One region of the Pantoea sp. C1E2 genome, then DNA from elsewhere that is predicted to be linked to it. Evidence: predicted binding sites of a transcription regulator. Region 1 holds the regulator's gene; the other holds the start of a gene.
The links. The regulator PhoB, encoded in region 1, activates phosphate uptake and scavenging genes when phosphate is short. The targets are predictions, from matches to a motif close to CTGTCATAAAACTGNCNNAT.

Region 1 (4,215 bases):
GCGCTCGTAAATCTGCATTGAGATTTGGCCGTAGATCTCTGTGCCGGTCAGTTCTTCCAGCAGTTCGGCGCGCTCGCCCGGCTTGGCGTTGAGGAAGGCAGCGAACTGGCCTTGCGACAGCATCATCGAGCGGGTGAAGCGGTCAAAATCGAGGCCGGAGAGCGTTTCGATGAGCTTGAGTTTGTCGCTGACCTTATCAGCCACAATCTGGTTATCCGCCACCCGAGCCAGTTCGACGCGTGGCGCCTGCAATTTGCCGTCGGCCTGGCCGCGCGCGCGGTTCTGGCTCCAGAAGGCACGCCAGGCTTCCCCTTTAACCTCAAATTCGACTTCTGCCAGACATTCGGCGGTGTCACGGGTAATCAGTTCGTTTTGCGTCTGCGACAGTACGCCGAGGCGCGGCGTCTGGTGATACAACGCCAGGCAGATAGCATCCAGCAGTGTGGTTTTCCCCGCGCCGGTTGCGCCGGTAATGGCAAATAATCCGTTGCTGGCAAAGGGTTCACGGCGGAAATCGATAAACCATTCACCGCGCAGCGCATTGAGGTTTTTAAAACGTAACGTCAGGATTTTCATGCGGACGGGTTCTCCAGCGCGGCGAGGGTAGTGCGAAATAACTGCGTCAATTGTTCAGCCTGATCGGCGTCCAACTGATCTTCCTGCGCCAGGCGACGAGCAAACACCTCTTCGACTTTCAACTCGCTCAGGGTTTCGTTATCCATGCGCGCCAGGCTGCGTTGACGCTGTTCTCGGCTGCGGCGCACCAGCAGCACTTCCACCGGCAATGCTTCAGTCAGTTGCTCAACGCGGCGCTGCAAATCACTCAGGTACTCTTGCGTGGTGATTTCAATGTCGAGCCAGACGGGCTGCTCGCGATCTCCCTCACTAAATTCGCTCAGCTGTTGTTCGATTTCCGCCATTGAGCCTTTCAACATCTGCATCGGCTGGAACAGCGGGATCGGCAGCGCTGTAACGCTATCCAACTGAGCGCCGAACTCCAGCAGAAATACGCTTTTCTCACGTCCCAGTTCATCAAAGCTGAGCGGAATCGGTGAACCGCTGTAACGAATATGTTCACTGTCAGCAATACGCTGCGCCCGGTGAATATGGCCCAGAGCAATGTAATCCGCGGCGGGAAACGCCTGCGCCGGGAAGGCATCCAGCGTGCCGATATAGATATCGCGCACCGAGTCGCTTTTGGTCACGCCAACGGTGGTGAGATGGCCGGTGGCAATAATGGGAAGTGCACGATCTGCGCGTTCGGCCAGCGCAGCGGCATAACACTGCTGGTAATGCTGCTCAATCGCTTCCAGCAGTGAGATCTGTTTCTCGCGCCCGGATTGTCCCGCCTGGCTGCGCAAAATATCGCGTGGACGCAAATAGGGAATCGCACACAACAACGCCCCCGGCGTGCCATCGCGCTGATGCAGCGTCAGCACCTGCTGCTCGCCCTGTGGCGTGGCGCTGGTGATCACTCGCGTATTTAAACAGGCGAGTAATTCGCGTGATTCATTCAGGGTAGCGACGGAATCATGGTTGCCCGCCAGCACAATCAGCTGGCACTGCGTCGGTTGCAGCGCGACCACGAAGCGGTTAAACATTTCACGCGCATAGCTTGGTGGCGAACCGGTATCAAACAGGTCTCCCGCGATGATCAGCGCATCCACCTGATGCTGGGTAATCTGGTCCAGCAACCACTCCAGGAAGGCCTGATGCTCGGCCGCCCGGCTTTTGCTGTAAAAGAATTGACCGAGATGCCAATCCGCGGTGTGAATAATGCGCATGAATACTCCCTGCTTCGTTAAGCGAAGGCGAATTATAACCTCTTCAGATCGCAAAGAAAAAAAAGCGATAATCGTTGTCACATTTCTGTTTTTTAACTATTTATCATAGGTCGGGTTTTTCATAAAAGTGTCATAAAACTGACGCATAATGGCGCCGCAAATCCCAGTGACCTATTGTCACAAAAGCAGGAGTTATAATGGCTAAGCGCATTTTGGTTGTGGAAGACGAAGCTCCCATCCGTGAAATGTTATGTTTCGTGCTGGAACAGAATGATTATCAGCCTATTGAGGCAGAAGACTATGACAGCGCGATTGGTAAGTTGATCGAACCCTGGCCTGATTTAATTCTGCTGGATTGGATGTTGCCTGGCGGCAGCGGTATTCAGTTTATTAAACATTTGAAACGTGAAGCCATGACGCGCGACATCCCGGTGATGATGCTGACGGCGCGCGGTGAAGAAGAAGATCGCGTGCGCGGTCTGGAAGTGGGCGCGGATGACTACATCACCAAACCTTTCTCACCGAAAGAGCTGATGGCACGTATCAAAGCGGTGATGCGCCGTATTTCACCAATGGCGGTGGAAGAGGTGATTGAGATGCAGGGTCTGAGCCTCGATCCTTCCTCGCATCGCGTGATGTCGGAAAGTACCCCGCTGGAAATGGGACCTACCGAATATAAATTGCTGCACTTCTTTATGACGCACCCAGAGCGTGTTTACAGCCGCGAACAGCTGCTGAACCACGTATGGGGCACCAACGTCTACGTGGAAGATCGTACCGTTGATGTGCATATCCGTCGTTTACGTAAAGCACTGGAAGTATCTGGCCACGATCGCATGGTTCAAACCGTACGTGGAACAGGGTATCGTTTCTCTGCCCGCTACTAAACGGAGTCTTTTACCGTGCTGGAACGACTCTCCTGGAAGAGATTATTGACTGAGCTGGCGCTGGTCTGTTTGCCCGCGCTGGTGCTTGGTCTGTTGTTCGGTTATCTGCCCTGGCTACTGCTGATTGCAGTGTCGGGTGTGATGTTTTGGCACTTTAGAAATCTGATGCGTCTGTCGCACTGGCTGTGGGTCGATCGTTCTATGACGCCACCCGCCGGGCGCGGTAGCTGGGAACCGCTGTTCTACGGCCTGTATCAGATGCAACTGCGTAACCGTCGTCGTCGTCGGGAGTTGGGTAACCTGATTAAGCGCTTTCGTAGCGGCGCGGAATCCCTGCCTGATGCAGTGATCCTGACCACCGAAGAGGGCACCATTTTCTGGTGCAACGGGCTGGCACAACAGCATCTCGGGCTGCGCTGGCCGGAAGATAATGGCCAGAACATCCTCAATTTACTGCGCTATCCTGAGTTTTCCCGCTATATCCGCCAACGCGATTTTGACAAGCCGCTGACGCTGGTGCTGAACAATCAACATCATATGGAATTTCGTGTGATGCCCTACAGCGAAGGGCAATGGTTGATGGTGGCGCGCGATGTCACCCAGATGCACCAGCTGGAAGGGGCGCGGCGTAACTTCTTTGCCAACGTCAGTCATGAACTGCGTACGCCGTTAACGGTGTTGCAGGGCTATCTGGAAATGATGGACGATGCGGCGATGAACGAGCGCACGCGCGGCAAGGCGTTGCACACCATGCAGGAGCAAACTCGCCGCATGGATAGCCTGGTGAAACAGCTGCTGACCTTGTCGCGTATTGAAGCCGCGCCCGCTATCGATCTCAAAGAGACGGTGGATGTCCCGGGCATGCTGCAACTGTTGCAGCGCGAGGCGGAAACCCTCAGCCAGGGCCGGCACAGCATCCATTTCCGCACCGATCCGCACCTCAAAGTCTTCGGCAATGATGAACAGCTGCGCAGCGCCATTTCCAATCTGGTGTACAACGCGGTGAATCACACGCCGGAGGGAACGCGCCTCGATATCAGCTGGCTGCGCACCAAAGAGGGGGCGGAATTCAAAGTGTGCGATAACGGACCGGGGATCAGCGAGGAGCATTTGCCGCGCCTCACCGAGCGTTTTTATCGGGTCGATAAAGCCCGATCGCGTGCGACCGGCGGCAGTGGCTTAGGGCTGGCGATCGTTAAGCATGCATTGAGCCATCACACGGCGAGGCTGGAGATCACCAGTATTCCGCATCAGGAAACCTGTTTTAGTTTTGTGCTGCCACCACGCTTGATTGTGGCGAAAAGCGTTCACAGTAAGGTCAGTTAAGCACGACGGAGCGGCGCAATTTATTGCGCTATGCCAATGGATTAGGCCATGTACGAGTTATTCGCACATACGGTAGCGGCGCAATGTATTGCGCGATCAATCGTGCCGCTACAGAATGTGCACTTGAATGTTCATGACCTGATTGACGGAAGACCTGATGAAATCGCTGTTGCTGTTCACGTTGCTGCTGTGCTCTGCGCTGGCACCAGCCCAACAAA
Region 2 (4,215 bases), 340 kb from region 1:
CGGATTCGGTTGCCGAGTTGGGCATCTGGATGATGATTGGTCTGGCGCGGCGCCAGCATGAGATCGCGGATTGCCTGGCGCAGCAGAAACTCGGTCAGCCGATTGGCATGGGCTTGATGGGCAAAACGGTTGGCCTGGTAGGGTTAGGCGGTATCGGCAAAGCCATAGCCAAGCGACTGGCGCCTTTTGGCATGCGCATGATCGGCGTAAAGCGCGAAGCGGATGAGGCTTTTGCACGTCAGCATCAGCTCGACTGGCTGGGAACCATGGCGCAGTTGCCCGAACTCCTGCAGCAGTCCGACTTTGTGGTGCTGAGCCTGCCGGACAACCCAGACACCCATAACATTATTGATGCCGCTACACTGGCGCAGATGAAGCAGAACAGCTTTCTGATTAACCTCGGACGCGGTGGATTAATTGAGAAGCAGGCATTTCTCGCGGCGCTGGAAAGCAAAAAACTGGCCGGTGCCGGTCTGGATGTGTTCTGGCAGGAGCCACCCAATCCGCAGGATCCGGTGTTCGACTATAACGTGATCGCCACGCCCCACATTGGCGGCGTAACGGATATCTCACTGGCGGGCAATATCAAAGGGATCTGCGATAACCTGCGGCGTCTGCGCGATGGCGAAGCGGTTATCGATCGCTGGGCCTAACGTTACGGCAGGCGCAGCGGAATCTTCTGTTGCGTCAGCCAATCCTTCAGCGCCGCATCCGGCGCGCTGTCACTCACCAGCATGTCAAAACGACGCAGCTCGCCAATACGCGCGGGCAGCACTTTGCCATATTTGCTGCTGTCGGCCACCAATACCCGAGTACGCGCCCGCAGCATCGCGTGGTGCTTCATCGCCAACTCATTGATGTTATAGCAGGTTGCGCCCTGTTCCTGATCGATACCGGCCGCCGAGATAAACGCCAGCGTCGGGCAAAGATCGTCGAGGATCGAATGCGCGCCAATCGGCGTGAACAGGGCGTTATCAGCATGAAACTCGCCGCCACTAAGGATCACATTGCAGGCCGGCTTCTCTTTCAGCGCCAGAAATGTGTTCATGGCACAGCAAATGGCGGTAAACGTCAGCGTGTCGGAAATCGCATCCACGATATAGGGCAGCGTCGTGCCGCAGTCAAAAAACACCGTATCGTTTTCGCTGATCAAACTGGCTGCCGTCTGTGCCAGCCGCTGTTTGCGTGCGGCATTTTGCCCGTGCTGATCGGAGACGAAATAGTGTCCGGCATGGCTTTTCGGATCGCTGACGATGTAGCCCCCGAGCAGGACCACCGTAGAGGCGGGTTCAGTCAGATCGCGACGAATAGTCATCTCTGAGACGCCCAACAGCTGCGCCGCATCTTTCAGGTGCAGCTTATCGGTGCGCTTCAGTGCTTGCGCCAGCTTGTGAATGCGTTCTTCGCGCCGGGTTTCCATGAGCATCTCTGTGTAATGGCTATCCTGAGAGTGAAAGGTTTTACCCATCGGCGAGGCAGAAGCGCTACCGAAAAATCGTGGTAAATCTCTCATATTTTAATGATTTGCGACTTATACAGCCGGCAATTTTTCAATTTTACCCGTAATGAGATCGCCCCGCAAACTTCCCACACCGCGCTGAAAGCGTCAACAGCACTGATGTTGTTTTGTTAAAATAATAACATCCAGACTGGCCTTCTTGTCAGCTAAATCGTTTTCACAGGCTGCTCAGGATGTGAATTTTGTCACATCGATCACTTTGTATACCTGCTAGTGTGATTTAAATAACATTTAAATGCTAAAAATTCACCGGGGAGTAAACAATGGATATCGCGGTTATTGGGTCAAATATGGTGGACCTCATTACCTACACTAACCAGATGCCGAAGGCGGGCGAAACGCTGGAAGCGCCTGATTTCGCCATCGGCTGCGGTGGCAAAGGCGCAAATCAGGCGGTGGCCGCGGCGAAAATGGGCGGCAGCGTGATGATGGTGAGTAAAGTGGGTGACGATCTGTTTGCGCCGAACACCGTGGCGAACCTGAAACAGCAGGGCGTCGATACCCAATTTGTCACCACCGCGCCGGGCACTTCCAGCGGCGTGGCACCGATCTTCGTTGATGACCAATCGCAGAACCGCATTCTGATCATTAAAGGCGCCAACCAGCAGCTCAAACCGGCCGATATTGATGCGGCTGCCGAGGCGCTGAAAGCGTGCCAGTTGATTATCCTGCAGCTCGAGATCCCGCTGGAAACGGTCTATTACGCGATTGATTTTGCCCGTCAGCACGACATCAAAGTGATCCTCAATCCGGCACCGGCGGTGGCGAATCTGGATATCGATTACGCCTGCAAGTGCGACTTCTTTATGCCCAACGAAACCGAACTGGAGATCCTCACCGGCATGCCGGTCGGAACCGATGATGAGGTAAAACGGGCGGGCCAGACGCTGCTTAAGCGTGGCCTCAAAAACCTGATTATCACCCTGGGTGCGCGCGGTTCACTGTGGATGGCGGGCGATGCGCTGCATCAGGTCGCGCCTACCTCAGTAAAAGCCGTCGATACCAGCGGTGCCGGTGATGCCTTCATCGGTTGCTTTGCGCATGTGCTGGTGAAGACCGGCGATATCCCCACGGCGATGGCGCAAGCCTCGGCCTATGCCGCCTGCAGCGTCACTGGACGCGGCACGCAACGTTCCTACCCGGACGCGGACACCTTCCAGCGTTTTCTCAACGTAAACTGAGGTCGATCTATGCAACCGAACATTGTTCAGCAACCTGACGGCTATCTGAATAAGACGCCGCTGTTCCAGTTCATTTTGCTCTCTTGCCTGTTCCCGTTGTGGGGCTGCGCGGCGAGCTTAAACGACATCCTGATCACCCAGTTCAAAAGCGTGTTTGCGTTGAGCGACTTCGCCAGTGCACTGGTGCAGAGCGCGTTCTACGGCGGTTACTTCCTGATTGCCATTCCGGCTTCGCTGGTGATCCGCAAAGCCACCTACAAGCTGGCGATCCTGATGGGATTGGTGTTGTACATCGTGGGCTGCGTGCTGTTCTATCCCGCTTCGCACATGGCGACTTACACCATGTTCCTCGCGGCAATTTTTGCCATCGCCATTGGTTTAAGCTTCCTCGAAACCGCTGCGAATACCTATAGCTCGATGATAGGTCATCGCGATCACGCCACGCTGCGTCTTAACATCAGCCAGACGTTCTACCCGATCGGCGCGCTGATGGGCATCGTGCTGGGCAAATATCTGGTATTCCAGGACGGTGAAAGTCTGCATACGCAGATGGCGACCATGAATGCCGAGCAGGCGCATGCCTTCCGCCTCACCATGCTGGAACACACGCTGGAGCCGTACAAATATCTGGTGATGGTGTTAGTGGTGGTGATGCTGCTGTTCCTGTTTACCCGTTATCCGCGTTGCAAACCCGCGTCGAGCGAAAAGTCGCTGCCATCGCTGGGGGAAACCTTCCGCTATCTGGCCGGTAATCGCCACTTCAAACGCGGCATCGTGGCGCAGTTCCTGTATGTCGGCATGCAGGTGGCGGTGTGGTCCTTCACCATTCGTCTGGCACTGACGCTGGGCGCGACGAATGAGCGTCACGCCTCTAACTTTATGATTTACAGCTTTATCTGCTTCTTCATCGGCAAGTTTGTCGCCAACTTCCTGATGACACGCTTCCGCGCGGAAAAAGTGCTGATTGCCTATTCGGTGCTCGGCGTGATCACTCTGGCGTGGGTGATGTTTGTGCCTAACTTTACCGCCGTGTACGCGGCAGTGTTTGTCAGCGTGCTGTTCGGACCCTGCTGGGCAACGATTTACGCGGGCACGCTGGCCACGGTGGATAACAAGTACACTGAAGTGGCAGGCGCGTTTATCGTCATGTCGATTGTTGGCGCGGCGTTTATCCCGGCGATTCAGGGCTTCGTCTCCGATCATCTGGGATCAATGCAGCTGGCCTTTGGTGTGTCGCTGTTGTGCTTCGCCTGGGTCGGATTCTACTTCTGGGGCGAGCTGCGCCATAAAAATCAGGCGGTGCAGGCTGGTCGTCTGGTTGAGGAGATGCCATGAAAACCCGATTACCGTTACGTCGTGAACAGTTTCAGGAAACGCCCAGTACGCTGCTGCACAATGACTATTTCCACGTTGAGCTGTTTCGCTATCCGGCGGGCGTGGAAGCGGTGCGCATCCGTAACCAACGCGGCACGGTGATTGTGCTGCCGTTTTACGGTCAGATGGTGTGGGACGCGA

Region 2: a site for PhoB is predicted at 1,496-1,515, ahead of rbsK (ribokinase). Genes of this name have one in related genera too.

What each region holds. Positions count from the first base shown of each region.
Region 1 covers NZ_JBSZHT010000002.1:1,262,102-1,266,316, forward strand. The annotation lists gene ACXI0A_RS05985 (SbcC/MukB-like Walker B domain-containing protein) at 1-576, opposite strand, end outside; gene sbcD (exonuclease subunit SbcD) at 573-1,784, opposite strand; gene phoB (phosphate response regulator transcription factor PhoB) at 1,982-2,671, shown strand; gene phoR (phosphate regulon sensor histidine kinase PhoR) at 2,687-3,997, shown strand; gene ACXI0A_RS06005 (phosphate ABC transporter substrate-binding protein PstS family protein) at 4,155-4,215, shown strand, end outside.
Region 2 covers NZ_JBSZHT010000002.1:924,492-928,706, forward strand. The annotation lists gene ACXI0A_RS04490 (NAD(P)-dependent oxidoreductase) at 1-653, shown strand, start outside; gene deoR (DNA-binding transcriptional repressor DeoR) at 656-1,420, opposite strand; gene rbsK (ribokinase) at 1,783-2,700, shown strand; gene fucP (L-fucose:H+ symporter permease) at 2,710-4,035, shown strand; gene ACXI0A_RS04510 (DUF4432 family protein) at 4,032-4,215, shown strand, end outside.